One region of the Micrococcoides hystricis genome, then DNA from elsewhere that is predicted to be linked to it. Evidence: riboswitches for the same ligand, from Rfam matches in the RefSeq annotation. Region 1 holds a riboswitch; each other region holds the start of a gene.
The links. Region 1 has a riboswitch for S-adenosylmethionine ahead of ACFFFR_RS10200 (hypothetical protein). Riboswitches for the same ligand answer to the same signal wherever they lie in the genome.
Positions count from the first base shown of each region.

Region 2: it holds a riboswitch for S-adenosylmethionine, as region 1 does, so the genes downstream of both, ACFFFR_RS07200 (acyl-CoA dehydrogenase family protein) here and ACFFFR_RS10200 (hypothetical protein) in region 1, are expected to answer to the same signal.
Region 3: it holds a riboswitch for S-adenosylmethionine, as region 1 does, so the genes downstream of both, acs (acetate--CoA ligase) here and ACFFFR_RS10200 (hypothetical protein) in region 1, are expected to answer to the same signal.
Region 4: it holds a riboswitch for S-adenosylmethionine, as region 1 does, so the genes downstream of both, ACFFFR_RS07855 (OsmC family protein) here and ACFFFR_RS10200 (hypothetical protein) in region 1, are expected to answer to the same signal.

Region 1 is NZ_JBHLUB010000031.1:222,717-230,007, forward strand. It holds gene ACFFFR_RS10165 (hypothetical protein) at 1-1,102, opposite strand, end outside; gene ACFFFR_RS10170 (hypothetical protein) at 1,622-1,780, shown strand; partial or broken gene ACFFFR_RS10175 (helix-turn-helix domain-containing protein) at 1,993-2,154, opposite strand; gene ACFFFR_RS10180 (hypothetical protein) at 2,493-2,969, shown strand; gene ACFFFR_RS10185 (hypothetical protein) at 3,124-3,513, opposite strand; gene ACFFFR_RS10190 (hypothetical protein) at 3,734-4,204, opposite strand; gene ACFFFR_RS10195 (hypothetical protein) at 4,440-4,796, shown strand; SAM riboswitch class IV at 4,842-4,961, shown strand; gene ACFFFR_RS10200 (hypothetical protein) at 5,125-5,529, shown strand; gene ACFFFR_RS10205 (GmrSD restriction endonuclease domain-containing protein) at 5,960-7,063, shown strand; gene ACFFFR_RS10210 (SatD family protein) at 7,116-7,291, shown strand, end outside.
Region 2 is NZ_JBHLUB010000029.1:58,388-65,678, reverse strand. It holds gene ACFFFR_RS07215 (HAD-IC family P-type ATPase) at 1-2,502, shown strand, start outside; gene ACFFFR_RS07210 (hypothetical protein) at 2,597-2,959, shown strand; gene ACFFFR_RS07205 (acyl-CoA dehydrogenase family protein) at 3,045-4,340, opposite strand; gene ACFFFR_RS07200 (acyl-CoA dehydrogenase family protein) at 4,368-5,591, opposite strand; SAM riboswitch class I at 5,662-5,759, opposite strand; gene ACFFFR_RS07195 (LLM class flavin-dependent oxidoreductase) at 5,806-7,209, opposite strand.
Region 3 is NZ_JBHLUB010000029.1:48,051-55,341, reverse strand. It holds gene ACFFFR_RS07175 (heme/hemin ABC transporter substrate-binding protein) at 1-726, opposite strand, end outside; gene ACFFFR_RS07170 (HtaA domain-containing protein) at 730-2,976, opposite strand; gene ACFFFR_RS07165 (biliverdin-producing heme oxygenase) at 3,192-3,857, shown strand; SAM riboswitch class I at 3,981-4,105, shown strand; gene acs (acetate--CoA ligase) at 4,112-6,148, shown strand; gene ACFFFR_RS07155 (O-acetylhomoserine aminocarboxypropyltransferase/cysteine synthase family protein) at 6,202-7,291, shown strand, end outside.
Region 4 is NZ_JBHLUB010000029.1:198,443-205,733, reverse strand. It holds gene ACFFFR_RS07870 (NAD-dependent epimerase/dehydratase family protein) at 1-535, shown strand, start outside; gene ACFFFR_RS07865 (NAD(P)-dependent alcohol dehydrogenase) at 645-1,763, shown strand; gene ACFFFR_RS07860 (NADPH-dependent FMN reductase) at 1,797-2,390, opposite strand; SAM riboswitch class IV at 2,526-2,666, shown strand; gene ACFFFR_RS07855 (OsmC family protein) at 2,709-3,278, shown strand; gene ACFFFR_RS07850 (hypothetical protein) at 3,415-3,675, shown strand; gene ACFFFR_RS07845 (CarD family transcriptional regulator) at 3,771-4,298, opposite strand; gene ACFFFR_RS07840 (hypothetical protein) at 4,529-5,056, shown strand; gene ACFFFR_RS07835 (HNH endonuclease) at 5,268-6,887, shown strand; gene ACFFFR_RS07830 (winged helix-turn-helix domain-containing protein) at 6,917-7,291, opposite strand, start outside.

The DNA of each region.
Region 1 (7,291 bases):
GCGGAATGAACGAGTCTCGAAACGCGATTCCCGCTGGCCGCTTTGCAGGCCCGCCACCGGGAGGAGTTGTGAGGGGAAACCTCATTCCCACCGGAGCCTTGCCGGAAACATGGTCAGGATGTGGGCCGCCCACCGGATAACCGGGATGAGCGGGAGCGCCCAGATAGTCGGGAAGGTCTACCCGTCCTTCGAAATGATTCGTGGACGCGACATGGAACATCGCCCCGTGGGCCCAGGCGATCATGTAGGCCTCGGCGAGAACGGCAGGGACATCCACCCTCAACTGCGTTAGCTCCAGCCCTTGTCGATGCCCGTCCACTTTGGGCGCCTGTGCGAGAACTTCGATGACGGGGCGGTCGAAGATGTCCACGGCGTCCGGGCCGGTCAGCACGCCAACCGGTATGGTCCCATCTGGGCTGGGCGGAGTGGTGACGAATGAGACTTTGAGATCATCACGAGCGCGGACTGAAAGACCGTGCTTGACCTTGTTGTGAGCAGCGTTGAGTTGGAGCTCATGTCCCACGAGTAGGTCGATAGCGAACTCGAGCCAGCCAGCGAACACGTTGGACGCTGAAGTGAGTTGCTCCGTCATCCCGTTCTGCAAGTCCTGCTCGCGGAGAACCAGACGGGCGAACTGCATAGGAGCCTCCGCCGAGGAGAAGGACTCGCGGAGCTGGCTGATGACCTGATCGAGTTGGTTTGGCCCGGCCGACAGGGCTACCCAAACGCACGTTTCAGCGACGTTCGTCCGTTGCGAGAGTGCCGCCGTCAACCGCACAAGCGACTCAGCCGCATGGTGCCGCAGGGCGTACGCGTCCGTGGCGACCTGTGTAGCAATGGACCTCGGCGAGGTCTCGGGCATGAAGTCCACCGGCCGACCAAGGAGGCAAGCAAACCGCCCACGGGTCTCGGTCGCGTGTTGCTGTTCATCAGCGGATGCGGCCAGAGGATGCTCATCGCTGTCGACCTCCGACTCTGCCCACCACAACATCATGCCGATCCGAGCGCTGAAGTACCCGTACGGATCAGACGACAAGAACGTGTCGTCAAGCTCCTGACACTGCTCGGCCGTTAAATCTGGTCCGGTTGGTGGCTGGTACATTCAACAATCGTATCGTAGCGAAATCTGCCTGCCCGGTTGCCTCGCCGCGCCACCGGCGCGCAGCATGATCAACGCTTCATATGAGAGTAGACTGGAAAACCAGTCGGAGCGCTCCAAGACAGCGACCAAAGCTGTCCAGCTTCTTCCTTCTGACAGGAGTCACCCATAGATTGCCTGATGAGGCGGATTTCTCCTTTGTAGCGCGCCGGTCTCGGCAGACCCTCGGGTCACTCTACAACGAACTGCCTCACCAGATGCACTGTGGGATGGAGAGGAACAAGACCATGAACCGTCTGATCTGGACCGTCAGTGTCCACAAGCGCTATTTCCTGCAACGCTATAAGCCCACCAACATGCTTCTGGAAGCGATCTGAACTCGCCGACACGGATTGAAGTGGGGCATCCCCGCGACGCTGCTCGCAGTCCCGAACATACTGGTCTCGAACGTCTGTGTTCAACTTTTCGAGGACGGCGCTCCCCGGATGGCTCCACCTGGCAGTACTGTGGGCGATCTGGAACATGCTCAAGTTGCTCTGGATCGGTCCGGTCAGCGGTGTGCTCCTGATCCGCGCCCGTGTCTGCGAGTCCGTTACCGCCCGTCGCGAGCGCGCCAGCTCGCCGGGCGGAGCAGGCATCGCCGAAGAGCGGGCCGTGGTGGAAGCGATAGGTATCCGTTGAGGTGTGAGAACTCGAGCACCGGCCCGGCGACAACCGCCGGCACGGATCGTCCCGCCACACGCGATAACCGACGAGCGCGCGGCCTCGGTGCTGACTCCGAGTCGTGCGGCGACTTTGGCGAGCGTCATCCCACCCGCATAGAGCTGGGTGGCGTCCTGTCGGATCGCGTCGGGCAACTCCGGTGGACGTGCTGCCAAGCCTGCCTGTCGAGCTATCTCTCGCACGGTTCCGCGGTGCACGTTGAATCGCGTCGCCAGCTCCCGCACGGGCATCCCATCGGCGTACCCGGCGATCAGTTCGGCTCGATTGGAGACGCTCAAACGATTTTGAGACTGCCGTGAATTCTCACGCACCGGATCGCGCTCATCGATCATCCGAGCACCCCGAGCGCGCGGCCGACGAGCACGAGAACCCCGTGGCACACGGGAAATCAGCGATCCGAGCGGCTACCGGGGGTTTGAGAAGCTGCTACGGAGGTCCACCAAAGTGGAAAGCTGCAGTAACTCGCGGTAACGAACCCGCCCGATGTGGCGGGTTTTGTTTTCCCACATTGCCCCACGATGCCGCAATATAGCGCCGCTTATCAACCTCTTGGTCTCCCAAGAATCTCCGCTTCAGGAAAGTGAACTTCTTACCTCTTTGTTGGTGAGCTCGCATATTGACTTAGAGTGTCTTCACGCCGGGTTATGGCATCAGCTGGTTACCATGAGGCATGGATAAAAGAGTACTTGGGGTCCTGGCCACCATCGCTGTGCTGCTGACCGGTTGCGCGACTGCCAATAATTCCGATCAGGAGACCGCGGCCGATTTTCAACAGCAGAATGAACGACTCCTGTCACTCTGCGATGGAGCCGCAAGCGTCGAGTCGGGACAGAAGTTTCTGGTTTTGCGCTATGCCGAAGACTTCACTAATGAAGAAGAAGCATTCGGAGACGTTAGCCGCTGGGCTAAAGAATGCGTCGTAGGGGTTGGTATGGCTGAGCTTGATACGGATGAGTTGGTGCTCAGTGTTACCGACAAGACTGTCGAGGAAGGACCTGACGAGCTGAATGCCGTCTTTAGCGTAGACACCATCAAACGAATCGCAGCAGAGAAGAACTCGATATCAGCCTCCGGCATTTGGGGCCAGGCCGATGATCTTTCGCTTGGTCCAAGGATGGGCAGCTCCTATGCCTCCCTAGTCGATTAGGGGCCTCTTTGTAAGAGTTCTTTCTCCAACCCCCTTGTTTGGTGCGTCGGCCGCCAATGTGGGCCAAAGCAACAATTTTGCCTCTGGCTATCCTCGTCCAACGCCGAGATCTCAAGGACCACCCACAGGGTGGAGCGGAAACGAGAGGAACGGCCTATCTTTTCCTTGGCGTAAAGGAGGTGCGGCACGTCCACTTGGTCTTGCCCTTCACCGCAGTTACGGTCACTGGGACCTTGCGGTTCGGGGTCGCCCTGCTGACGTAGTACTTGATGCTGGCCGTGCCTTTAGTCGAGGCGGTGGCTGTCTTACGGTTCTTGGATGTCTTGTAGTGGGCAACCGTCGTGATCTTCGCCTTCGACGCAACGCCAGAGACCCTCACATAAGTATTGGAGTATTGACGCGGCTTGCTGTTGGACATTGTTGCCTTGCACGTCTTGGTGGCAGCTTCGGCTGGAGCGGCGTCTGCAGCGACGGATCCGGAGGCTAAGGCAAGGATGGCCAAGCCAGCAGCGAGTGTGCGACGGAACGAAACGGAAGCGATCAAGGCTGCCCCTATGAAAGAACGTGTGCGATTGGAACTGCGCTATTGAGCCAAGGAACGGCGCTAGTTAGCGCGAGAGCGGAAGCTCTCGATGCTCGTATAGTACCTGAGATTCAGGGGCTCCACGGCCATTGGGTTTCGCACAGATTTGTCCCCTAAATTCAAGCATCGATTTCGGAAGAAAGACATCGGCGAACTGCGGCACGAACACGTCTGGCCGAACCTACAGGTGGCAATCTACGATGGTCAGCCATTCGTCTTCCGGAGCCTCGGAAATGAGGCGATTTACTTGCGGCGCCCATTGCTCCCAACTGACATCCTCAGGGTCGCTCGCCCAGCCGTCCGGCCGGTCCAACGAATGCCATTGCCCGTGCTGCACTACAGCGTAGATCTCCGCGGTCGTGTCACGGTTAATCGTGATCGCGCGCTTCCGGGCTCGATTGGTGGTTCTCGTGGAGGTTCGTTTCAACCCCGCGCGCTTGTCGAATATTCTTCGAAGCATCTGTGGCTTGGGCGTTTCGTGATCTTGCGGATCAGCATCTGGACGCAACGTGAAACCGCCGGCGAATCTGCCGCCGATTTCCCACCAATCCCATTCGTACTCGCCAACCCCTGTAGCATCGTTGTCGATGCCGAATGGGGCAAGCTGCTCTTCGACGTTCTCACCGAAGACGAGGACCTTGAGATGGGCCATGATTCTGCTCCTATCTTCTACCAGACCTTTGACCGCGGCAGGCTGTCTCATCAGGCAAGGCTATGCCAAGTTACGTTGCTAGGGTCAGGCATGAAGACGATTCTGTCTGTCTTCGCTACCATCGCATTCTTGGGTATGACCGCGTGCTCAGATTCTGGGAAGCCGCCGATCAAAGATGGTCCGGAAACCATGACGCGCTTGGCCGACCATTGTAGTTGGGCTGTGTGCGGGAGCCGTGAGTGCAAGAGCCTCGATCGAGGGCCTGACCGTCACCTTCGAAGAGGACTTCACAGACCCGGATGACCCCGTCGCCAAGACCAATGACTCAGCAAAGAAGTGTTTGCGCAAGGTCTCCGAAGGAAACGTAAGTCTCGGTGAGCTGGCCATGCAGGTTGTGGACCGCTCCTTGACCAAAACATCCGCGGCTGCGGAGCCCCACGCCATCATCCTTGAGGCGATCTATTCCCGGGCAACGATAGCCGCAGCGGCCGACAAACTCGGCCACGATCCCGCACGCAGTGCGTGGGAACTCGCCGATGAACTGAGCATCCATACGGGGGCTGGCACTGAGCTCATGCAGGCTGCGGGCTAGGCGTCTGTTGCCGGATCGGCAAACTTGGGGTAGCTTTGGTCGCAAGGTCAAGAGAACTAGCTGAACGACTTTGGACGAGGCTAGTCGGCAACCGCGTCACCCGACACGGTGCCTTCCAAAGAAGACCTGGGCCCAACCAATACCGGTTGCGGTCAAGCCGGGTCAGGCACTAGGTGCCGACCTCCTTTAGACAAGGAGTTTTGTCATGTCTGCAACACACTCGAGCAATCCCAAAGCTGCGCGTCCTTTTCCACCTCAAGATGGCCCTTGCGTCTTCAACAGGGCGCACAACCTCATCGGTTGCGAAAATTATGGGAGCGGCCACACCATGCACTGGATCAAAGCGAAGTTTGCCATGCAGCGCGGGTGGATCTGGCGTGACGGCATCGTCACCGAAGTCGACGGCCAGCTTGGCAGGGTTGCCTACCTGAATGAAACAGCGCAACCACGAATCTGGTACCACTTGCCATTGGAAGAGTTCATCCAAGTGGGGGACCCGATCCGACTTGCGGAGAGTCTAGGCGGTGTGCTTATGAACGGGGCGCGAATGATCAACATCGCAATCGCGGATGGTGCCGGAGAAATCCCAGAGCCAACCGATCCGGAGGAGCTGGCCAAGTGGAAGCACCAGGCGGCACCCGTGATTACCAATCTGGCGACCGGGCAGTCCATCTCACTCGGTGCTGGCGAGTATCTGCGAGATGAGAACATCACCCGCGACGAACAAAACTAACTTAATAGAACCCCACATAGGTGGTGGCGTCAGTGTTTACCGGCGTCACCACCTATGTGTATCTACGGTGATGTTGGCCACGGTCGCTCAGGTCCTCATCAGGAATGTCGGTGCCGGCGACTACAGTGATGGGAGCATTGTTCACCCGTTTATAGCCGTGAAGGATCTCATGAAGCGCGCCCACAACCAATCCCCGCTCAAGCGAAATCAAGACTCGCCGCGGACTGCCTTGATACTCGGGATCATTGGGTTGGTTCTTGCACTCGTTCCGGGAACGGCAAGCCTAACGGGGATTGCCCTTTGCGCACTTGCGTTGTGGCTGGCATTTGCCAAGAGTATTCCCGGCCAGCGGCGGGTCCGTGCTGCCAAAGTCGTTGCCAGTATCGGTCTTGCAATGGCGGTAATCATGCTTCCAGCGACGTTAGATGCTGTGTCGGAAGAAAACCGCGAAGCAGCACTCGAATACGCCCACGGCGCTGACCCTGACCAAATCGAAACCCCTGCCGCACCGACACCGTCTTCTAGCACGCAGGAACCGAGCCCGACAGCAAGTAAGACCGCGAAACCTTCGCCAACGGCAACGGAGTCGAGCGCGGCAGTTGAGAAGCCCAAGACTAAGAGCACCCGGAAAGCCAAGTCGAGCGAGAAGCCGGCAAAAGCTAAGGCCAAGGCGGGTACGGCCTTGAGTGCCGCACATCAACTCACGGTGAAGGGACGAGCTCCCAAAACAGGATACGACCGAGCAAACTTTGGTCAGCGGTGGGCTGACATCGACCGCAACGGTTGCGATCAGCGCAATGACATCTTGCGCCGAGATCTCCAGAATGTCGTCATCAAAGCCGGCACTCAGGGGTGCGTGGTCATGTCGGGATCTTTCCTTGAGCCTTTTGCCGGAACACAGCGCTCATTCCAACGTGGACCTTCGAGCAGCCAAGAGATCCACATCGATCACGTTGTGGCCCTGTCAGACGCATGGCAAAAGGGCGCTCAACAGTGGAGCCAAGATAAACGAACCCAGTTCGGAAACGACTTCCTGAATCTGCTCGCTGTCGATGGTCGTCTGAACCAGCAAAAAGGTGACTCAGATGCTGCATCCTGGCTGCCTCCAAATAAAGCGTACCGGTGCCCTTACGTGGCCCGTCAGGTCGCCGTGAAGCAGAAGTATGGCCTGTGGGTCACTGCGGCTGAGCAAGATGCCATGGTGCGGGTCCTCTCCAGCTGCCCGAATGAGAAGCTTCCAACTAGCGCTGCCATCCCGAGAGACACCGACGCACCCGTTTCGAAGAGTGCGCCAAGATCAACACCGAAACCAACACCAGCGACTAAGAAGCCACAACCCAAACCTAAAGCGGTTCAACCTGCTCCGAAACCACAGCCACTCGTGGGCACACCACAACAGGATGGCACCGACCCACGCTTCGGCACCTGCAAAGAAGCCAACGCCGCCGGGTATGGCCCCTATGTTCAAGGCCGAGATGTTGAATACTATTGGTATCGGGACCGAGACAAGGACGGTGTCGCCTGCGAGAGGTAAGGTTTGCGCAACACCCCTTATATTTGAAATTTATAAGCGGTAGTGTGGAGTTATGGATCAACCGACACCCGTCATTGCGGACATTGTCCAATCGCGCAAACTCCCCGACCGTGCTGCAACACAGCAAGCTATTCAGGAGGCCATCAACGCTGTTGAGAAGCCTTTCGCGGTTCCTGCTGGGATGAAGCCAACCGTGGGAGACGAGTTTCAAGCCGTCTATGCCTCACT
Region 2 (7,291 bases), on a different contig from region 1:
CAGTCGACCACCGCATCAGCCAGTACTGAGCTTCCCCCGCACGCCTATAGTGGGCTTACCGCCGACCAGGTGGCCGAACGTGTAGCGGCGGGCAAGGTCAACTCTCAGCGGATGGAAACCTCCCGCTCGGTGTGGGCAATCCTGTCCTCGCACCTGTTTACGGTCTTCAATCTCGTGTTGGGCGTGTGCGCGGCTATCGTCATCATGCTGGGGCGCTGGTTCGACACACTCTTTGTTTTTGCCGCCGTCTCCAACGTGGTCATCGGCCTGATTCAGGAGTACTCGGCCAAGGTTAAGTTGGATCGCATTGCGGTATTGAATCAGGATGCGATCAACGTGATCCGCGACGGTGAAGTCATCGGCATTAAGATCGCGGACATTGTGGTGGACGATGTGATCGTCCTGTCCCGCGGAGATCAGCTTCCCGCTGACGGGGTCATCATCAGCTCTGATGGCCTCGAAATTGATGAGGCTCTGCTCACGGGTGAGGCCGACCCGATCCCCAAGGTCACGCACGACTCTGCCTATTCAGGTTCTGCCGTCCTCTCCGGCAACGGCACCTACCTGGTGACTGCTGTTGGTGCAGATTCGCATGCAGCCAAGATCACCAAAGAAGCGCGTAAGTTCTCCAAGATCAACTCCGAACTCCGCGGCAGCCTGGAACGGGTGGTCAAGTGGATCACCGTCGCTTTGGTGCCGATCATCGCGATTGTGCTGAACAGTCAGATGATCGCTCGGGGTGGCTGGGCCCAAGCCTGGCAAAGTGGTGAATGGAAAGACGCGGCCGTATCTTCCGTCGCCGCCATCACCGCGGGCATCCCGCAGGGCCTAGCCCTCATGACGACGATCGCGTTCGCACTGGCGGCCCTGAAGCTCGCCAGCAAGCAAGTGCTCATCCAAGAGCAACCGGCAGTCGAACTGCTGGCCCGAGTCGACACGGTGTGCCTAGACAAGACCGGAACCCTGACCGAGGGTGGGGTCAGCTTTGGCGAATTCCATCCCGTTGGCGAAGCCACGTTACCGGCCCGCTCAGTCTTGGGCTACATTGGCGCAGATCCGCATGCCAATCCCACCGCCATGGCCCTGCATGACGCGTTCAGCAACGATCTTTCTGACCAGCCCTGCCGACAGATCCCGTTCTCGTCTGCACGCCGTTTCTCCGGTGTCGTGTACGACCGGGGGCCAGCACGCGGCAGCTGGTATCTAGGTGCGCCCGAAGCGCTCTTATCTGCTGACCGGGATAACAACGAAGTCGCCCGAGCCAGAGAATTCGCACAGCAGGGACTGCGCACCATGGTGCTGTCCTACCATCCCGAAGAGATCAGTGAAGAGCAGGCCACCAACGCGTATCTCCCAGCGGACTTGCAGACGCAAGCCATCCTGACGTTCACTGAAAACGTGCGCTCGGACGCAGCGGAAACACTCAAGTTCTTCACGCAGCAAGGCGTGGATCTAAAAGTCATATCCGGGGACAACCCGCTCACCGTAGCTGCGGTGGCGCGGGAGGTCGGATTCCAGAACGCCGAAACCGGGTTCGACGGCCGCGACCTGCCCACCGACAAGGAAGAGCTGGCCGAGGTCATGGAGGCCTACTCTGTTTTCGGCCGGGTCTCCCCCGACCAAAAGAAGGCCATGGTCGAGGCGTTGCAGTCGCGTAAGCACGTTGTTGCCATGACCGGTGACGGTGTCAATGACGCCATGGCGCTCAAGACCGCAGACGTTGGCATTGCCATGGGGGATGCAGCTCCGGCCACCAAGGCGGTTTCGCGTATGGTGCTGCTGGATAACAAGTTCTCCCGGTTGCCCCACGTGCTTTCTGAAGGCCGCCAAGTCATTGCGAACACGGAACGGCTGTCGAATCTCTTCCTCACCAAGACAACCTTCGCGACATTCTTTGCGTTGGCGTTCGGCGCCTTGCTCTGGACGTTCCCGTTCCTGCCCCGGCAGTACTCCACGATCGATTTCCTGATTTTGGGTGCACCGGCATTCTTCCTGGCCATGCTCACCAACCCACGGCGCTACGTACCTGGCTTCTTGGGACGAGCATTGCGGTTTGCGATCCCGTCAGCCTTCGTCGTGGCCAGTGCCGTTGTTTTGGTCAACACATACGCCTACAAGCTCAAGGACTCGTTGACTCCTACCCACGGCGACTACTCCTTGGAGCAGGTCCAGACGGCTTCGGCGGTGACTGTGGTGTTGCTGGGCCTGTGGCTGCTGAATGTGGCATCCCGGCCGCTGAATGCCAAGAAGATCATCCTGATCGTCTCGCTGTACGTCTTGCTGGTCCTGGTGCTGACGGTTCCCATTTCGCTGTTCTTCCACCAGTTCCAGCTCCCCGATGCACCATTGTGGTGGGCCGTGGGCATCGTCTCCACTGTGGGGATGGCCGCCATCGAAGGTATTCACCGGTGGCACCGGAAGAAGTATCCGTTGGCCCCCTTGGACCCGATCGTTCTCGACATCGAAGAAGCAGAAGAAACGCCAACAGCGAAAGCTGGGTAACTAAGACTTCGATTCTTGGCTCGAACCAGATAAATTAAAGATGACAAGCGCGCTTAGCACTTTAATGGTGATGAGCTCAGGCTAGGAGGAAAATATGAAAATCGGTCGACTACTCACCCTCGGACTTGGTGTAGGAATTGGCTTTGTCCTCGGTTCCCGTTCCGGTCGTGACAGCTACGAACGTATGAAAGACGAAGCTCGTCGCATCTGGGAGGACCCTAAAGTTCAGTCCACCATTCACGATGTCACTGACAACGTTCGCGAGCACGCTCCAGAGGCTGTGAACAAGGTTGTCGACACCGTCACCGACCTCACTGGTCGTGACGGCAATGACAAGGACAACGCTACCCCTAATCACAAGCCTGACGTGGTTTCTGATCCAGAGCTCGGCGGCAGCGAAGCTGCTTCGGACTGGGCTTCCGAAGGCGGAGCCCCAAGCCCTCGCCGTAGCAACTAAAACATCCCGCTCTACCTAGAGCAAGCAAAAGTGGGCCTGTGCCGGTTTTCCGGTACAGGCCCACTGCTGTGCTGAGGTAAAGGTTCTAGTTCTCTAGAGCCGCTGCACCTTCCTGCTGGAGTCGCTCCGAAACACCGATGCTCCACAACGGGTCAGCCGTGCGCTGATTGACCGCAAAATCACCCAGGATCCTTGCCTTGTAAACCTGAGGATTATGCGAGGCAATCGTGCGCGCATTACGCCAATACCGATCGAGCCCGGTCACCTTGCGGACGGCAGATGCCCCAAGGGCATCAAACAGCGCAGTACCGTTCGCCAAGGAGAGCTCATTGACCACCAGCTGGGCGGCAGCGGTTGCCCGCTCCACCGCAGCAAAGGCAGCTTGCTGTTCAGCCACCGATCCGGTGGCGCTGCGTGCCGCAGCATCTAGCTCAGCGGAGGTTGACAGCACAACCGCCTTCGCCGCTGCCGCACGTGCATGCAACTGCCCAACGACCGCCAACAGTTGTGGGTCTTCACCGGCACGCGGAGCATTCCCGTGAGAATAGGTCCGTGTCCGTTCAGCCAACAACCGTGCCGCGTGAGCGGCGGCGGCCTGCGCCGTACCAGCTTGTGCAATGTTCAGCACATGCTGGTACAACGCTGTCTGATAACCAAACCGTTCAATGGCAGGACGTACCTGCGAGGTTGGGGCAACCGCTTGCTCTAACTCCGCAGCGCCGGTACCACTTTGCTGTTGACCAAAGCCATCCCAGTCATCATGCACCCGGACCCCGTCTTGAGCCTTCGGGACCAGTACCGTCACCTCCTGCCCGGTTTCGTTGATCGCTGTGACGTCCAACAGATCCGCAAAGATGCTGCCGGTTGTGTAAATTTTCTGCCCCGTCACACGGACAGAATCCTTATCCACCTGTTTGACCTGTGTCTGACTACCCGTCAGGTTTCCGACTCCAGGTTCCGTCCACGCGTTGCCCACTAGCTGTCCTTGGGCGAACCACCGGAGCCGTTCTTGGTAGGTGTGGGCTTTGAATGACCGCTCGGTGGAGACATGTCCGCCTTGCGACTGTTCGTCACCAGCTTGCTCCGCCCGGTGCCGATCCTTTTCGTAGTGGAAGCGCGCGTCTTCAACTACTGCCAGGTGTCCTCGGAAGATTTGTGGGATGGCGCTGTCGGCTGCGGCCAGCTCAATCAGCAGTTCGGTCGTTTGGTACCAGTCCAGTTCCAGACCGCCAAAATCTCGGGGAACACGCAAGGCCGTGAAACCGTGGCGGCACAACTCTTTGACCTGTTCTACCGGGAGCTCGTGGTCGTTTTCTCGCTGCTGGGTACCGAGCTCAATCCGGCTAAACAGTTCCCGCAGTAGAGGTAGTTTTTCGCTCATGATCATCAATCCTTCGGGTGCCGCAGCTTAGGTGTAGAGGCTGATGGGCTGGTATTCGCCGAGCAGGAAGTGGGCGCCCACTTCGATCTTCTTGTAATCAACCGGGTCATGCAGCGAGTGCGTGCGCACGTTCCGCCAGTACAGGTCGAGCCCAGTTTCTGGCTTGGCTGAGGAGGAACCGGTGAACTCGAAGACACGGTTGGTCACATCGGTCGCCACGTCAGAGGAAACCACCTTGGCTTGGGCAATCTGAACCTCTAACTCGCTGCGTGCCTCTAGCGTCAGTGCCCGTCCAGTCGCCAGCGTGGCGTCAAGAATTCCGTTCACTTTCTCGGTCAGGGCGGCTACCGCGACCGTCCGGGCGTGGAGCTCTCCCACTAAGCGTTGGAAGATGTGGTCTTGGTTGTAGCGTTCTGCCTTCGCCAAGAACCAGGCGTTCTGCCGCTGGTTGATCAATGTCTTGCCTTTTTCCAGCGCCCCTTCGGCGATTCCAAGGTAGAAGTTCACGAAAGCCAGTTGGATCAGTGGCGCGATCAGAGCCTGCCACGCGGTCCCCTTGTCTAGACCGACTAGAGCGTCGGCACCAAGTTCAACATCCTCGAAGGTCACTGAGCCTGAAGACGAGAGCCGCTGGCCCAATGCGTTCCAGTCCCCGTGGTGTTTGACACCGGCTTGTTCTCGACCGACCAAAGCTGCCTGGCCGATTCCGGTGTTCGGTCCGTCAGCAAGTACACCTAAGACAAAGATGTATTCTCCAACTCCAGCCCCGGTAGCAAAACGCTTAGTCCCGTTGAGCAGTAAATTCTCGCCGACCTGACGCAGGTTCAGATGAGGATCAGTCGGATTGACGGCATCGCCGACAAGAGCCTGTTCATCTGCAATCTTGCGCCACAGGCGTGCGGTTGTCTCTTCGTCTCCGAAGACACCGATTCCGGCGACGTTCACGCTGTGGTAGGCGAACAATTGGGCGATCGAGCCGTCTACTTTGGCCAGCTCCCGCACAATCTCGAAGACGGTGGAGAAGGCTGCGCCGCCGCCACCAAATTCACTCGGGATGATGGCCGTGATCAGGTCGTGCTTGCGCAGGATCTCAACTTCGGCAAATGGTTCTTGGTTGGCAGCGTCCCGAGCGAGTACGTCTTGTGCTAGTTCTGCGGCGGCTGCTTGGGCCTTCGGCACCCAGTACTCAAGTTCACCTTCAGCCGCGGGTTTCCAATAAGCGGTGGTCTGCGTGGTTAGTGTGCTTGTCATTGTTCTTCTCCTTGTGGTCGGGTAAGCGGAAGCGCCCACCCACCTCACAGAAGAAGAGGTGGGAAGGAAACTTCCATCGATCCTGGCAGGAGCACCTTGTCCCCGCTGTGGTGGAGCCGGTTGCTGCAGCGTCATTGAGCCAGATCTCTCAGCTGCTCTAGATGGTCGATTTCTTTCGTATTGAGTTCTCTATATTTAGTTTTGTGTACTGGATTTAGGACACGAGGCTGCGGGCGAGGCTGTAACAAGCCGCGGGGTGGGTGTCCTTAACCTTGTCACCTTCACCGAAGAGCTTGTTACGCAAAGAGCCGTCCGTATATTCGGTCTTGTACGCTCCGCGTGCCTGCAACTCAGGAACCACGTATTCAACGATGTCTTCGAAGGTTCCCGGGGTGATGGCGTAGGCCAGGTTGAAGCCGTCAACATCGGTTTCGCGCTGCCAGCGGATGAGCTCTTCGGCGACGGTGGCGCCAGAACCAACGAGAGTCGGTCCGAAGCCGCCTACCCCAACCCATTCACTGAGCTTGCGCACTGTCCACGGTTCGTTGTCAGCGGTTCCAGTCTGAAGACTGGTGACCAGAGATTGGATGGCATTGGATTCGACATCACCGATTGGATCATCCAAGTCGTACTTGGACAGATCGACTCCCATCCAACCGGAGAGAAGCACTAGCGCGCCCTTGGGGTCGGCGGACTTGACGTATTCTTCGTACTTGGCTTGAGCTTCCTCATCGGTCGCGCCGGTGATGATGGTCTGCATGGTGAAGATCCGGATATCGTACGGATCGCGACCTGCAGCGACCGCATTCTCACGGATAGAGGCGACCGTCGATTTCAAAGTCTCGATGGTGTTGTTGTTTACGAAAACGGCTTCGGCGTGTTTACCTGCGAACGCTTTACCTCGCGGCGACGCTCCAGCTTGGAAAATAACAGGGGTACGCTGTACTGACGGCTCGGTGATAGCAATGCCCGGAACTTTGAAGTATTTGCCTTCATGCTTGATCGGATGCACCTTGGTCGGATCAGTGAACACACCGGTCTGTTTGTTGTACTGAACAGCGTCGTCTTCCCAGGAGCCTTCCAACAGCTTGTAAATGACTTCTAGGTACTCGTCCGCGTGATCGTAACGCTCATCGTGTGCCATCTGATCGTCATTGCCCATGTTCTGGGCTGCCGACGGCAGGTATCCGGTCACGACGTTCCAACCAACACGCCCGTTGGTCAGGTGATCGAGAGTAGCGAGGCGACGAGCGAAAGGGTACGGATGCTCGTAGGCGGTACCGGCTGTGACACCGAAACCAAGATGCTCGGTCACGGCAGCCATAGCGGAAATTAGCAGGGCTGGATCATTGACCGGCACCTGAGCCCCGGTCAGCAGAGGCGCCTCGTTGGACCCGCCGTAGACATCGTAGGTGCCAAGTACATCTGCAATGAACACACCGTCAAATAGGCCCTTTTCGAGGGTTTTAGCTAGGTGCGTCCAGTACCCGATCGTGTTATAGTCACGAGCTTTATCCTCTGGGTGGCGCCACAAACCTGGGGACTGGTGAGCAACACAGTTCATGTCGAAGGCGTTGAAAAGGATCTGACGGGACGCTTGCTGTGCGTTGGTGCTCATAAAGCTCCTTCTTCTCTCTCGCCGAAGGAACCTTGCCAAACACGACGTGGCGCAGCCTTGGTTTTGCCGCAAAAGCGCCAAG
Region 3 (7,291 bases), on a different contig from region 1:
AGTTTCTGCGGAGCGGGCTTTGATCTGTTCGGTGACTTGCTCTAGCCGCTGGGAAATCTCTTCAGAAAGTTCCTCCCCTCGGTCCGCCACGCCCATGATGTCACTGAGGTCTTGGATCATCGTGGGCATGGTGGCCAAGGTTCGTTTGGCGTCTAGGTAGACGACCGGGATTCCCGCGTCCGCCAATTGGGTGAGTACTTCTGGCGGGCCAAGGGTCTTATCCGCTATGACCAAGGTCGGTTGCAGGTTCAGGATTGCTTCAGCATTCAGCTGGTGACCACCGACCGTGACCATGGGAAGGTCAGCGATTTCCGGCTGCGTGTTGGAGCTGGTTCGCCCCACAAGCTTGTCCTGCTCGCCGAGGGCGATGATGGTTTCAACAAAGGTGCCGTAAATGTCCAAGGCAAGAACCCTGGATGTGTCGGTAATCTCGTGGGTTCCACCAGTGACGTCTTTAAAGGTGACCGGCAAAGCAGGTTCCGCTTTGGAGGAGACCGGTTCTACCGCCGGTACCGGGGCAATTGAAACAGGGCCACTGGGTAATGAGAGCGGCTCAACGGCGCTGGTAGACGGGGTCGGCGACTCCGAGCTGTGGGATGAAGCCGCCGACGCTTCTTCTGTCGCATCCGTCCCGGCAGGGATCGGAGAGGAGCAACTTGTGACGAGCAGAAGACTAGCTAAGATGCTGGTTCCGCCTACCAGCAACCGGTTGAGCCACTTATTCATTTATTACTGACCTCCAGCTTCGGTTTTGTTGCGGCGAGCGGCAAAGAATGCTGCCACACCGAGCAAGAGTGCCCCGAAACCGGTGGCAGCCAGTGGGGTTGCGCTTGCCCCAGTTTTGGCAAGGCCACCCTTGCCTGCGCTGGCTGCTGCGGCAGAGTCCGCTGGGACCATGCTGCAGCTGCCGCCTTCCCCGATGGACGCGGAGAAGGAGATTGGATCCATGACCTGACCTGCTTGGTAGAAGCCCGCGAAGGCGTCTGCGCCGGTCTTGGTCAACTTCACTTCAGCACCAGATACGCTGATCTTGTCATCGGTAACGGAAATCGGTCCGGAAATGGAGGCGAATTCAACGCCAGTAGCGTCTACGCCGCCTTGGCCTTCGTAGCCCTTGGAAGAGACGTCCCAGATCATCGTGGCGGAGTTAGCACCGTTGATCTTGATCTTCAGGTTGGTCATCTTCATATCTAGCGCGCCGGAATGTCCCTTGAAATGCAGGGTTCCGGGCAGGGATAGCACACCGGTGCCGGCGGTCTTGTCGAAGGTTCCGGTACCGTTGCTGAAGTTGAACGCACCGTTACTGTGGGTAACACCAGTCAGGTCCCAGTCGCCGTTGGCGATGGCACCACGGAGGTAGGCGGCAAAGGAAGACTTCACACCCCAAGAGGCCGTGCCGTTGACTAGTTCGTGGTCGGCACAAACTTCCACCATGTCGGTAGCGGTGGCGCTGCCGCCCCCAGTAGCCGTAGTAGCGGTTGATCCCGAGTTCGTTGCGCCGGTTCCGCCAGCAGTAGCTGCGACGCCGGCTGGGGTCTTAGCGTTTCCGGTCCGTGATGAACCTGTCTTTGCAGGTGAGCCGGTGGATGTTGGTGCTTTGGTCTTGTCAGCTGCTACTGGCTTAGTGGACTGACTGTAGGAAGCGGTGATAGACACTGGGTCCAGCGCGTTCTCAGCTTCGTAAAAACCACCGAACGCTTCTGCGCCGTCCTTGGTGAGCTTCGCTGCTGCGTTCTTCAAGCTCAGGCTGGACTTGGACACTTTCAAACTAGCCGCGTCCACGGTTGCCAAGGCAACTTGTTTGCCGCTGTAAGTTCCGCCAGATAGTTCCTTTGCGTTCACATCAGCCCGGAGTACAGCTGTTTTGCTTCCATCAAAGTGCACGCTGAAGTTGGTGAACGTGGTGTTAAGCGCACCGTTGTGCCCGGTGAAGTTGACACTGCCTGGGAAAGTAACGTGCCCCTTCTTTGTGGTCGGGTCAAACACCCCGTTGGCCTTAGCAAAGGACAGCGTCCCGGCGTTGTTCTTCCCGCCGTTGACCGTGACCTTACCCTTAGCGATCGGGCCGTTGATGTAGGACATGAAGGACTTCTTCACACCCCAATCAAACGTACCTGCGCTGACACCAGCTTCAGCAGATTTGGCAGAATCCGGCTTGGAAGTTGCAGGTTTAGTAGGCTTCGGGCTCTGGGTAGATGGATTTGGTGTGCTTGGCTTCGGTGTTGCTGGCTGCGTTGGCTCCGGCTCAGCCGGGGCTTCCGTCTCCACTGGCGCCGGCGGGCATGCAGACCCGAGCGCTCCTACCTTAGCAGTGAGCGTGATCGGAGCTAGCGGTTCATTTTCGGGATAGAACTCCGCCATGGTGCGCACGCCATCAGCAGTTAGATTCGTGGCGGCATTTGTGAAAGACAGGGTGGAAGTCGCCCGGTCCACTGTCATCGCGGAAGTGTCAATGGTGGCAAACTTAACGTCTTTTTCGTTGTAAGTCGTGGACTCATACGTCGCCATATTCAGGTCGCCTTGGTACTTGACGTCGGCGACGAAGAAGGCTTTCTTTCCGCCTTCAATCACGATTCGAACGTTGCTGAAGGTCGAGTCCAAGGTTCCACCGTGGCCCCAGAAACTGAACGAACCAGGGTAAGAGATGCTGACGTCATGAGTTGCAAATGAATATTCACCGCTGCCACCGGTAAAGGAGAAAACATGGTTTGTTTCGGTTACAGGTGAAGTGGTTTCCACTTTGCCGTTAGCAATACGCCCGGTGAGATACTTCATGAAAGATTCACGGAAGCCCCAATCCATCGTCGACTCAGAGATGACCGCGTCACGGCATTCTTGGGTGGCTGACGGTGGTAGCTGCGTATCCGCGGTGGCGAACGGAAGGGAAATCGGGGCGAGTAGTCCGGCGGTCAAAGCCATACTGAGCGCCAGCTTTTTGGCGCGGCTGCGGGTTGTCCCCTGGAGAGCAAGCGTCATGATGGACGTTTTTCCTTTTGAAATAGTGCGAAGTGTGACCAAGATTTCCACCTCAGTCGTTGTCGTTAGCTCCCACAGCCAACACTCACAATAAAGCAAGGCTCACCTAAATGCAATAACGTAAGAAAACATTGCGCTAATTGCTTCAGGTGCGCTAACTTGGTCACCAATCGACCGATTCTCTTTCGCAAGAACGCACGGAAAGACCTGTGAACATGCTTCCCTTCAGCGAGCGCCTCAAGCACGAAACCACTGCACAACACGAGGCTGCCGAATCCAGCGCCTTTATCTCCTCCCTCATGAAAGGCGAACGCGACGCCACGGACTATGCCCGATTGATTGGTCAATACCTCCATCTGTACCGGGCACTAGAGTTCGCGGTGGCGCAAGTCCGCCACCAGCACCCTGAACTGCATAAGCTGCTGGATCCTGAGCTCGAAAGGTTCGACCTCTTATCGGCCGACTACCGATCATTAGCTCAGGAGCATGGACTGGACATGGCCCCGGTTCCGACGGCAGCAACAGCCCAATATGTCTCCCGGTTACATGTGCTGGCGCAACAAGAAAATGATTTGGATGCGTATCGGGTTCTGGCGCACCACTACCTGCGCTATTTGGGTGACCTTTCCGGCGGACAAATTATTTCCGCACTAGTCGATCGGCACTATGGGGTTCCAACACAGCAACGGACGGCGTGGCATTTTTCCAGCATCCCCAAACTCAAGGCTTACAAGGATCAGTACCGGATTCTGTTGGCAGAAGCAGTCACTGAAATCCGCGCCCAAGATGCCCTCATTGTTGAAGCACAGTACGGTTTTGACCTGAACCGGGAGCTGTTCAACTCTTTGGATGAACGAAAGGAGCTGGCCCCGACACACTGATATAAATCTCACGCATTTCTTCAGAATTAGCTGCGTTCCCCTAGCCGTTTCGCCAGGTTCGTCATCTCAATTGGTTTACCCGGATTAGGGGATCACGCAGCTAATTTTGTATGCTCGCAGTTGTAACCATCCCGAGCGGCCGAGAGATCTGGCTTGTTGACGCCGCAGCAACCACCGCCCAAAAGCGCATCACTTCTTCGATGTGAACTTCGGTAGCGGCCGGTGCTACTGCCAGGAGTCGATGGAGAGTAATCATGACTGCTTCTGTTTCTGCACGCTCGATTTCCGCTGGGCTCATTGACAAGGTCGATCCCCGCAACGGCGAGATCAGCGAAGAGGACCGCCTCGAGTTCTGGGCGCAAGCTGCTGCCGAACTCGATTGGCATACCCCGTGGGACGACGTTTACTCCTTCACCCGTGATGAGGACGATGTCCCGCACATCCGCTGGTTTGAAGGCGGCAAACTCAATGTTGCCTACAACTGCTTGGACCGGCACGTCGCCGCTGGCCGCGGGGACAAGATCGCCCTGCACTTTGAAGGGGAACCCGGAGACCGCGAATCGGTCAGCTACGCCGAGCTGAACCGCCGCGTCAATCAAGCAGCCAATGCCCTCACTACATTGGGCATCACTAAGGGCGACCGCGTAGTGGTTTACCTGCCCGTACTGGTAGAAACCATTGTTATCACCTTAGCCTGCGCTCGGATCGGTGCCATCCACTCGCTGGTCTTTGGCGGGTTCTCAGCAGAAGCCCTCAAATTCCGGGTTGAAGATACCGGGGCCAAGCTGCTTGTCACCACTGATGGCCAGTTCCGTCGCGGCACAGCCGTCGCCGTCAAGGCGGCCGCCGATGAGGCCGTTTCTGGTGAGAACAACATTGAGCATGTGCTGGTGGTTCGCCGGACCGGTTGTGAGATCGACTGGACCGAAGGACGGGACCTGTGGTGGCACGAGACGGTCGAGACAGCCGCCGATGAGCACGAGTGCGAGTTCTTCGACTCGGAGACCCCCCTGTTCATCATGTACACCTCCGGCACCACCGGCCAGCCCAAGGGCTTGGTGCACACCTCTGGCGGGTATCTCACGCAGACTCACTTCAGCTACAACTACATTTTTGCCAACCCGGATGAGTCTCAACGGGACAGCGACGTGCACTGGTGCACGGCCGACTTGGCGTGGGTGACCGCGCACACCTACGAGATTTACGGGCCGCTGTCCTCCGGTGCCACCCAGGTGATCTACGAAGGCACCCCGACGACTCCGCACCCGGGCCGGCACTTTGAAATCATCGACCGATACGGGGTGACCAGCTACTACACGGCACCCACCCTGATCCGCTCCCTGAAAGGCGCGTTCCCCGACGGCGTCCCCGCCGAGTACGATCTGTCCACATTGCGGTTGCTCGGTACCGTGGGTGAAGCCACGAACCCGGAAGCGTGGAACTGGTTCCGCACCCACATGGGACGCGGCGAGACCCCCATGGTTGACACTTGGTGGCAGTCCGAAACGGGCTCGACGATCTGCTCCCCGCGGCCAACCGACGCTGACTTCAAACCCGGGTCAGCCACAGGCCCGCTACCCGGGGTCGACGTGGACATTGTTGACGACGCGGGCGAACGCGTGGCACCAAACGTCCAAGGCTACATCGTGGTGACCAGGCCCGGGCCGTCCATGGCCCGCACCGTCTGGGGCAACCCCGCCCGTTACCGTGACTCCTACTGGGCCGCATACCCGGAACAAAACTGGTTCTTGGCCGGAGACGGTGCCCGCTACGACGAAGACGGTGACATCTGGATCTTGGGCCGGATCGACGATGTTATTACCATTTCCGGACACCGCCTCTCCACCATCGAAATCGAATCCGCTCTGGTAGCCCACCCGGACGTAGTCGAGGCCGGGGTGTGCCCAGTCTATGACGAGAACACCGGCCATGCCGCCGTGGCCTACGTAGTGCTGAACCAGGCAACCGCGGAGGCCGTGAAATCTGCCGACTCGGCATTCATCGCGGTTCAAGACGAACTGACCAACCACGTGCGCAAACACATTGGTCCGATCGCCAAGCCCAAGCACATTGTCTTTGTCCCGGACGTGCCCAAGACCCGTTCAGGAAAGATCATGCGTCGACTACTCACCCAGCTGTTCGAAGGCAGCAAGCTTGGAGACACCACCAGCTTGCAGAACGAACCCTGCATTGCAGCGATCGCTGAGATCGTTGACTACCCCAACAACAAGACCGTAAAGGACTCATACCCCGTGTCCAAGAAATCAAGACCCCGGATGATCGTTCGCTAGACCTCAACGTCTCAGCTTTGCCACGATCACGCTAGAAAGGACAGTGCCTCCACATGTCATCGCAACGAAACTTCGGGTTCCGCACCCGTGCACTGCACGCCGGTTCGGTGCCCGACCAGATCCACGGCTCCCGTGCCGTGCCGGTCTACAACACCACCTCATTCGTGTTCAAGGACACTGATGATGCGGCGAACCTCTTTGCTTTGCAAAAGTACGGTTCGATCTACTCCCGCATTGGTAACCCAACGGTCGCTGCTTTTGAAGAACGCATCGCCTCGTTGGAGGGAGGTATCGGTGCAGTAGCCACGGCTTCCGGCATGGCTGCAGAGTTCATCACTTTCGCCGCACTGGCCCAAGCCGGGGACCACATCGTTGCTTCCGCATCCCTGTACGGTGGCACCATCACCCAACTGGACGTGACGCTGCGTCGCTTCGGTGTTGAAACAACCTTTGTAAACTCCCAAGATCCAGCTGACTTCAAGGCAGCGCTGACGCCAAAGACTAAGGCGATTTACACCGAGATCGTTGCTAACCCTGCCGGTCGGATCGCTGATCTTGAAGGCCTGTCCGCGGTGGCCAAGGAAGCTGGCATCCCATTGGTGGTGGATTCTACGCTGACGCCTCCGGCATTGATCCGCCCGTTCGAACACGGAGTGGACATCATCATTCATTCGGCGACCAAGTTTATCGGCGGCCACGGCACCACTTTGGGTGGCGTGGTTGTTGAATCCGGTCAGTTCGATTGGGGCAACGGGAACTTCCCATCCATGACCGGGCCTGTTGCTTCCTACGGCGGACTGTCGTGGTGGGGCAACTTCGGCGAATACGGTTTCCTGACGAAGCTTCGCTCTGAACAGCTGCGTGACATCGGAGCCTCGCTCTCCCCACAATCCGCCCAACAACTGATCATTGGTGTCGAAACGCTGCCGCAGCGCATGGAGAACCACGTGGTCAACGCTCAGGCTGTCGCCGAATGGTTGGAGAACGACGATCGCATTGCTTACGTGAATTACGCTGGTCTGCCTTCCCACCCAGACTACGCACGCGGCAAGGAACTGTTGCCTGATGGCATTGGTTCGGTATTTTCCTTTGGATTGGCAGCAGCTGATGGTTTGGACTCACGCGCATTGGGTGCAGCCTTCA
Region 4 (7,291 bases), on a different contig from region 1:
GCACTTCCGGGTCCTGGCCCTGCGTCCCCATCTCATGTGGGGCCCGGGCGACACCCAGCTGACCCAGCGCATCGTCGACCGCTCCCGCCAGGGGCGGATGCCCGTGCTCGGTCCGGGTGCGGCTCTGGTGGACACCCTCTACACCAGCAACGCTGTCGACGCCGTGCTCGCGGCCATTCACGCCGTCGATCACACGCACGGCGAAGCCCTCGTCGTCACCAACGCAGAGCCCCGCCCCATCGGGGAATTGATCCGCGGACTGGCCCGCGCCGGTGGCTCCCCGGAGCCGCGATTGCACCTGCCGGCCGGGTTGGCGAAAGTCGCCGGCGCCGTCATCGAGCGCATCTGGGAACTGCCCGTTGCCGGTGGAAAAGACCGTGACGATGAGCCGCCGCTGACCAAGTTCCTAGCCGAACAACTCTCCACGGCCCACTGGTTTGATCAGCGCCGTACCCAACAGGTGCTTCGCTGGCGTCCTGCCGTCTCCATCGACGAAGGCCTCGCGCTGCTCACCGAGTACTACCGTATGCGCTGATCCCTATACATCCTGACGGCACCGGTGTTAGGTTCGAGGCAGGGGCTTCAGTGCCCCCACAGTTTCGAGCAACACGACCCAGCGAATCCTCGGGATCAGGAGTGCCGCCATGAAGATTGATGCCTACATTGTTGAAGAAACCAACGCCCCGTTCAGCCGTGACACGGTAGAGCTCGCAGACCCGGTCCCCGGTGAGGTGCTCGTGCGCAACCTTGCAGTGGGCGTCTGCCACACAGACATGAACACTCAAGCGGGGAACATGCCTTACGAGCTTCCCGGGATTTTAGGGCACGAGGGTGCCGGCGTCATCGAGGCCGTCGGGGATGGGGTCACCGATTTTGCGATCGGAGACCGGGTCGTCTTGGGCTGGCCCTACTGCGGGGCCTGCCGCAACTGCATCGCCGGTGAACACCGCTACTGCCTCCACATCGGGGAAGCCCTTGTCGGGGGTCACCGGCTGCGCGAGCCGGGTGCCGGCACCTCCGGGTACAGCCGGGATGACGGTAAGCCCATCAACGGTCACTTCTTCGGCCAGTCCTCTTTCGCCACCCACTCGCTGGTCCATGCCAGCTCCCTGGTCAAGGTAGATTCCGAGGTCGACCTTGCACTGGCCGCACCGCTGGGCTGCGGCATCACCACCGGGGCCGGTGCCGTCTTCAACTCGGTCCGCCCAGAACCCGGGGCTGCCATCGTCGTCATCGGGGCCGGCGCCGTCGGGCTCGGTGCCATCATGGCTGCCGTGAACACCCCAGCAACGACCATCATCGCGGCGGACCTGTCCGATGACCGGCTTCGGCTCGCCCACGAACTCGGCGCCACCCACATCATCAACTCGGGCAACACCAACCTGGTGGAAGAAATCCTGAAGATCTGCCCCAACGGGGCCGACGCCGTGCTGGACTGCACCGGGGTGATCGGCGTCATCGAGCAGGCGGCCGAGGCCGTGGCGATGCTCGGCAGCCTCGTACTTATCGGGGGTGCCCCTGCCGAAGCCAGCTTCCGGCTCGATCACTTCCGAACCCTCTGGGGCCAACGGGTCATCGGGGTCCTGGGCGGCGGCAGTACCTCCACCCAGTTGATCCCGACGATTCTAGAACTGCACCGCCAGGGCCGCTTCCCGCTGGAGAAGCTCGTCAAGACCTACGCCTTTGACGACTTAGAGCAGGCCATCGCGGACACGAGCGCAGGCACCACAGTTAAAGCTGTGCTGGAGCTCGATCAGGGTTAAAGCCCCAGCACAGCCAGTCAAGGGGAAGAACGCCTACTGATCGGCTTCTTCGGCCAACCGTTTGCGGCGGGCCATCAGGTCCACCGTCAACGAGGCCATGTGATTGAGCAACGCGTCGGCGGAATCATTCATAATGTCTGTCGGATTCAGCTTGCCGTCTTCGATGTGCTGGGCCACCATCGGCACGGTGACAAAGTCCGGCATGGTCACCATCTGCAGTGCGCTGGCCACCGGCTTCAGTGCTTGAGCTGCACGCAGGCCACCGGAGACGCCACCGTAGTTGACCATTCCGAAAGCCTTGTTCGCCCACTCGTTGAACAGGTAGTCCAACGAGTTCTTCACCGGAGCCGTAAACGTGAAGTTGTACTCGGGCATCACATACACGATGGCGTCCGAAGCCTCGATCGTTTTAGACCAAGCCTTGGTGTGCTCGTGCTGGTAATCCTGCAGGCGTGGGTGATTCGGCTCATCCATCATCGGCAGGTCTAGCTCACGCAGGTCGGTGACTTGAACATCGAACTGACCATCCTGGCGGGCCCTGTCGATAAACCACTGGGCAACAGCACCGCATACTCGGTTTGGTCGGGTGCTGCCAATAATGATCTGTAGAACTGGTTTCTCGGCCACAGCTATCAACTCCCAAAGATTGTTGCCATATCAACAATACGGGCATTTCGGGTTCTTTTTCTAGCCAACCCGATATGTCCTTAGATGACGCCCAAATTGAAGTGCCCGCACAGATCCAGCACAGTGGAGAGCAAGAATCACGAGTTCCAACCTCAAGAAGTGACGCTTATGCGGCACGAATGGCCCTGGCCGGTTGGACGGCAACCCCCTTGCCATAGTGGGGTGCCCCAGGTGACGATTCGACGCCCGCCACAAGGCGGGACGTAAGTATGGCGCCGCGCTCACGGCCAGCGCCACGACGCATTAAGGAAGCATCGAATGTCCGTCAACACTCTCCTCGCCACCGAGAACCTCAACGAAGTTCGCAGCCAACGCCTCAACGACGTTGGCCAGCAGTGGTCCGGCAAGCTCGAGAGCAATCCAGAGCACGCCAACCTCACATTCGCCATCAACGCCAAGTCTGTGGGCGCCATCGCCACGGATATCCGTGCCGGTAAGCACTCGTTCCTGATCGACGAACCGGCCGGTTTGGCCGGCGATGACGCCGGGGCCGCCCCGGTCGAATACGCGCTCGGCGCCCTAGCTGCCTGCCAGCAGATTGTGTACCGGCTCTACGCTCACCAGCTGGGCATCCAAGTCGATGACATTCAGATTCAGGCCGAGGGCGATCTGAACGTGAAAGGACTGTTCGGGCTCGATGAGCAGGTCCGCCCCGGGTTCAGCGATGTCCGCTTGGTCGTCAATATCACCGGCCCAGAGTCAGCCGAACGCTACCGTGAACTCCAAGAAACCGTCGACGCGCACTGCCCGCTATTGGATGTCTTCGCCAACCCGACTCCGGTCAGCATCAGCCAGCGCATCAACGGCGCTGAGGCATCGGACGACTAAGCACAACTCCTAGAACCTAGGCATTGCACCTTCAGAGTCCGCGTTCCGCCCGGGCCAGCCACTACAGCTGGTTCGGGCGGAGCCGTTTCTGGGGTGCGGCCCGCTCGCCTCTGGCCGGCACGATAAACTGAGAACCATGCTGGACCGACTTCGCGACATCCCCGAGACCGTTTGGGTCAACTTCGCGCTGGCCGCCATCTTCCTAGGCGCCGCTCTTGCCCTCTTGGGCTACATCGCGCCCTGGTCCGAATGCCCCGAGAAAGAGGCCGGTGGACGCTGCCCACTTGGCGGCAGGGAAATCGCCGGCATCGTGGCCGGCATCGTCGTGATGCTGGGCGGTCTCACCGGCACCGGCTACCTGTTTGGTTGGCACCAGCGTCTGTTCCGCCGCGGCTAGCGCACACCGGTAGCATCTAGGCAACAAAACGCCCGGGCCAACCATTGCTGGTCAGTCCCGGGCGAATCAAAAATCTTGGCGGAAGTTCTCCGCTACTACTTCGCGGCTTCCGTATCAGCCTTCGCGGCAGCCTTCTGTGCTGACTGGGTCAAAATTTCGTCAACCCGTGCTTCGGCCTGTTCTTCAGTCACGTCCTTGGCCAGAGCCAATTCGGAAGTCATGATCTGGCGAGCCTTGGCCAGCATCCGCTTCTCACCGGCGGAGAGGCCGCGGTCATTTTCACGGTGCCATAGATCGCGAACAACTTCGGCAACCTTGATGACATCACCGGAGGCGAGCTTCTCCAGATTGGCCTTGTAACGACGGGACCAGTTGGTCTGTTCTTCAACGAAGTCTGCACGTAGCACGTCCAAAACTTCTTCCAGACCTTCAGCGTCCACCACATCGCGAACACCGACGAGGTCGACATTCTCTGCAGGGACTTCGATGGTCAGATCACCTTGTGCAACTTTGAGCTTGAGATACATTTTCTCTTCGCCCTTGATCACGCGAGTCTTAATCTCTTCGATCCGTGCAGCGCCGTGGTGAGGGTAAACTACCGTCTCGCCAACCTCAAAAACCATATGTTTATATCTCCCTTTTCCGGCTTCGAGTTTATCACAAATCACAAGCAACACGGGCTTTGTAGGCTGACAGCGTAGCCATCTCGATGATAATAACGCGCCCAATATGTTCCGCACTCTTCTCCGCTACCCCACAGCCACGGCGAGTCACCGGCTATGACCTGCACGCCGTGATGCGCTAATCTTCTTGTTAACACTTGCGCTTTGTTTCTACTCGAGGAGTTTCCATCGTGAAGTTTGTCCCGGCACGTGGCAAGCGGGCCTTCGCATCCGCCGCCGCTCTGGCTGTCCTGCTCGGCACCACCAGCTGTGCTGCAATCAACGAGCAAGCCACCACCAAGGAGTACTCCCCCTCCGACGGCGTCGTCGCCGACATCGGAGATGCCAAGCTGCGCAACATCGCCTTTATCGCCGATGATAAAGACGCCGAAGCCCGCGTCATTGGTGTTGTCGGCAACGAAACCAGCCAGCAGCTGTCCGTGACCTTGAAGGTTGACTCCGGTGAAGTTTCCGCCCAGGTCCCTGCCAACCAGGCCACCAACCTTGAAGACGAAGAACTGACCGTTCCGTCCTCCGGCGAGCCAGGCTCCCTGATTCCAGTGAAAGTGACCGTCAACGGCACCACCGAGGACCTGAACGTCCCAGTCCTGTCTTCGGCCCTCGAAGAGTACGCGGATCTGGTTCCGGGCGAGCGCCCAACCGACATCGTGGATCACTTGGAGCACGATCACGCCCCAAGCAACCCACCAACGAACTAAAAGAGTTCTCACCACTTGCTTTGAGCGGGTGGGGTCGGGCCCAACAACGTAGGCTCAACCCCACCCGCTTTTTGCTGCCACCAAACGGTCCTCCACAGCCGGGCACGCCGAACCCTTCTTCCAGTGCACCCCTTTCCGTCCCTAGCCCCTAAGGGTCTTGGGCCCGCTACAGTGCTGCCACCAGCTCGAACTGCAGCGGAAAGGAGAGATCGTGACGCAACGAGTGCTAGAACCAACCCGTGGCACCCACGCTCCCCTAGACCTGCAAGCCTGCATCGCAGCAATCCACGACGCCAATGATGCTCCCGCCGCCGAAGCGCCGTGGTTCCTCGACGCCGAACAACAGCTGCAGAGTTATTTGTTCGCTCACCAACTGCAGCGCATCTATCGCAAGAGCGCGACACTAGCCGAGGCCGAGGGCCACCGCCTAGATCGCACAGTTCTCACTCAGGTCGCGTTGGAAAAGGACCGGGGAAAGCTGCGCCGGAAAATTGAAGCTGCCATGCTGCAGCACGGTACCCTGCGTAGAGCTGTAGTCCGGCAGCTCATTCAGCTCAGCGTTATCCTCCACCAGCACGCCCCTTCCCTACTGCTTCAGTTAGAGGCCGGGGCCATCACCGTTTCCACGGCACAGTTCCTCGGCGGACAACTACTGTCAATCCCGCTGCCCGAACGGACCCAGAAAGCCGACGGCACCCCATGGCAGCCGAGAGAATATGCTCAGGCCGTCCAGTCCGTCCAGGAAGCACAGTTCCGCTTGGGCACTCGTCTAGCCGAACTGAGTCAGCAAGACCTCGAAGAAGGTGAGCTCCAGCAGCAGGCCAGGCAATTGCGTGACGAGCATGACCCCCTCCCCGCCAGTGATCGGCAAACGATGGCGGCCAAGACCCGTCATGTGCGCATTACCCCGGCCGAGGACGGGATGGCTTTTCTTTCAGCTAAGATCAGCGCCGGTCACGGCGCGCTGATCCAAGCAGCGCTGACGCAGCGCGCGCAACAGCTTAGAAGCGCACGTGTAGCGGCCGACCGGACACCAGCCCAACTCGAGGCAGACGTACTCGTGGATACGCTCCTGACTCGGTCTGCCGATATCGACAAAACCTCAGCGAGCACAAACCGGCCCGCACCCCTCGCGCAGGGCCCGGAGGTCAGTGTCATCTTGGAACTGACGTTGGAACAAGCCATCAACCTAGGTGGTTTCCTCGATCCTGAACGGCTTTCTTTCCTGCAGCAACACTTCCCAGATCTCTACGCCCAGTCCGAACGAAATCGACTCTTCTACGGCCAGCCAAGATCCGAGCGGGACGGCCGCTTCCCTACCGGTGTCCTCTCCTCGGGCGCCACCGCACAGATCCTCGGTTCCGACCACCGGCTCAACACCGCTGAAGCAGCAGAGTTTTTGGGCCGGGCCAGTCTCTTTCACGGGATCCTCACGAACCCCTTCACCGGCTACCCGTTGGGCGTCGGTCGGCGCAGCTACCGGTTGCCGCGCAAAGTTCGGCAACTGATCCACTACCGGGACCGTATTTGCCGCTATCCGGGGTGCCGACAACCAGCCACCTCGGCGGAGCTGGATCATGTGCACCCCTGGGCCGAGGGCGGCGCCACCGGCTACGGCACCATGGCCAGCCTGTGTCCGGAACATCATCGCGGCAAAACCGCTGGATGGTTCACAGTGTATCCACGCCCTGAGCTCGGTGACGGCGTCCTAGAGTTCAGCCTTGGCGACAGCGCAACACCCACGCTCACCAAGGCTTACAAACCGTTGGACCCGTTAGCGTGGCAGGCCTATCAGTCGGAGACTTCAGCAGCCGCTGAACCACCGTTTTAACGGACACCCGTGTCTGAACTGGCCGGAAACTAGCCTTCGAACTTGTACCCGAGGCCGCGTACAGTCACCAAGTATTGCGGTGCCGATGGCTCCGGTTCGATCTTCGAGCGCAAACGTTTCACGTGCACATCCAGCGTCTTGGTGTCCCCGACGTAGTCGGAGCCCCAGACCCGGTCAATGAGCTGGCCGCGGGTGAGGACTCGTCCCGCATTGCGCAGCAGCATCTCCAACAACTCGAATTCCTTCAACGGCAGCTGCACTGGCTCCCCGTTGACGGTCACGTGGTGGCGTTCTACATCCATGCGGACCGGCCCTGCGGTCACAGTGGAGCTGATGAGTTCTTCGGGTTCTGCCTGCCGGCGCAGCACAGCACGGATCCGCGCTACCAGCTCACGGGAGGAGTA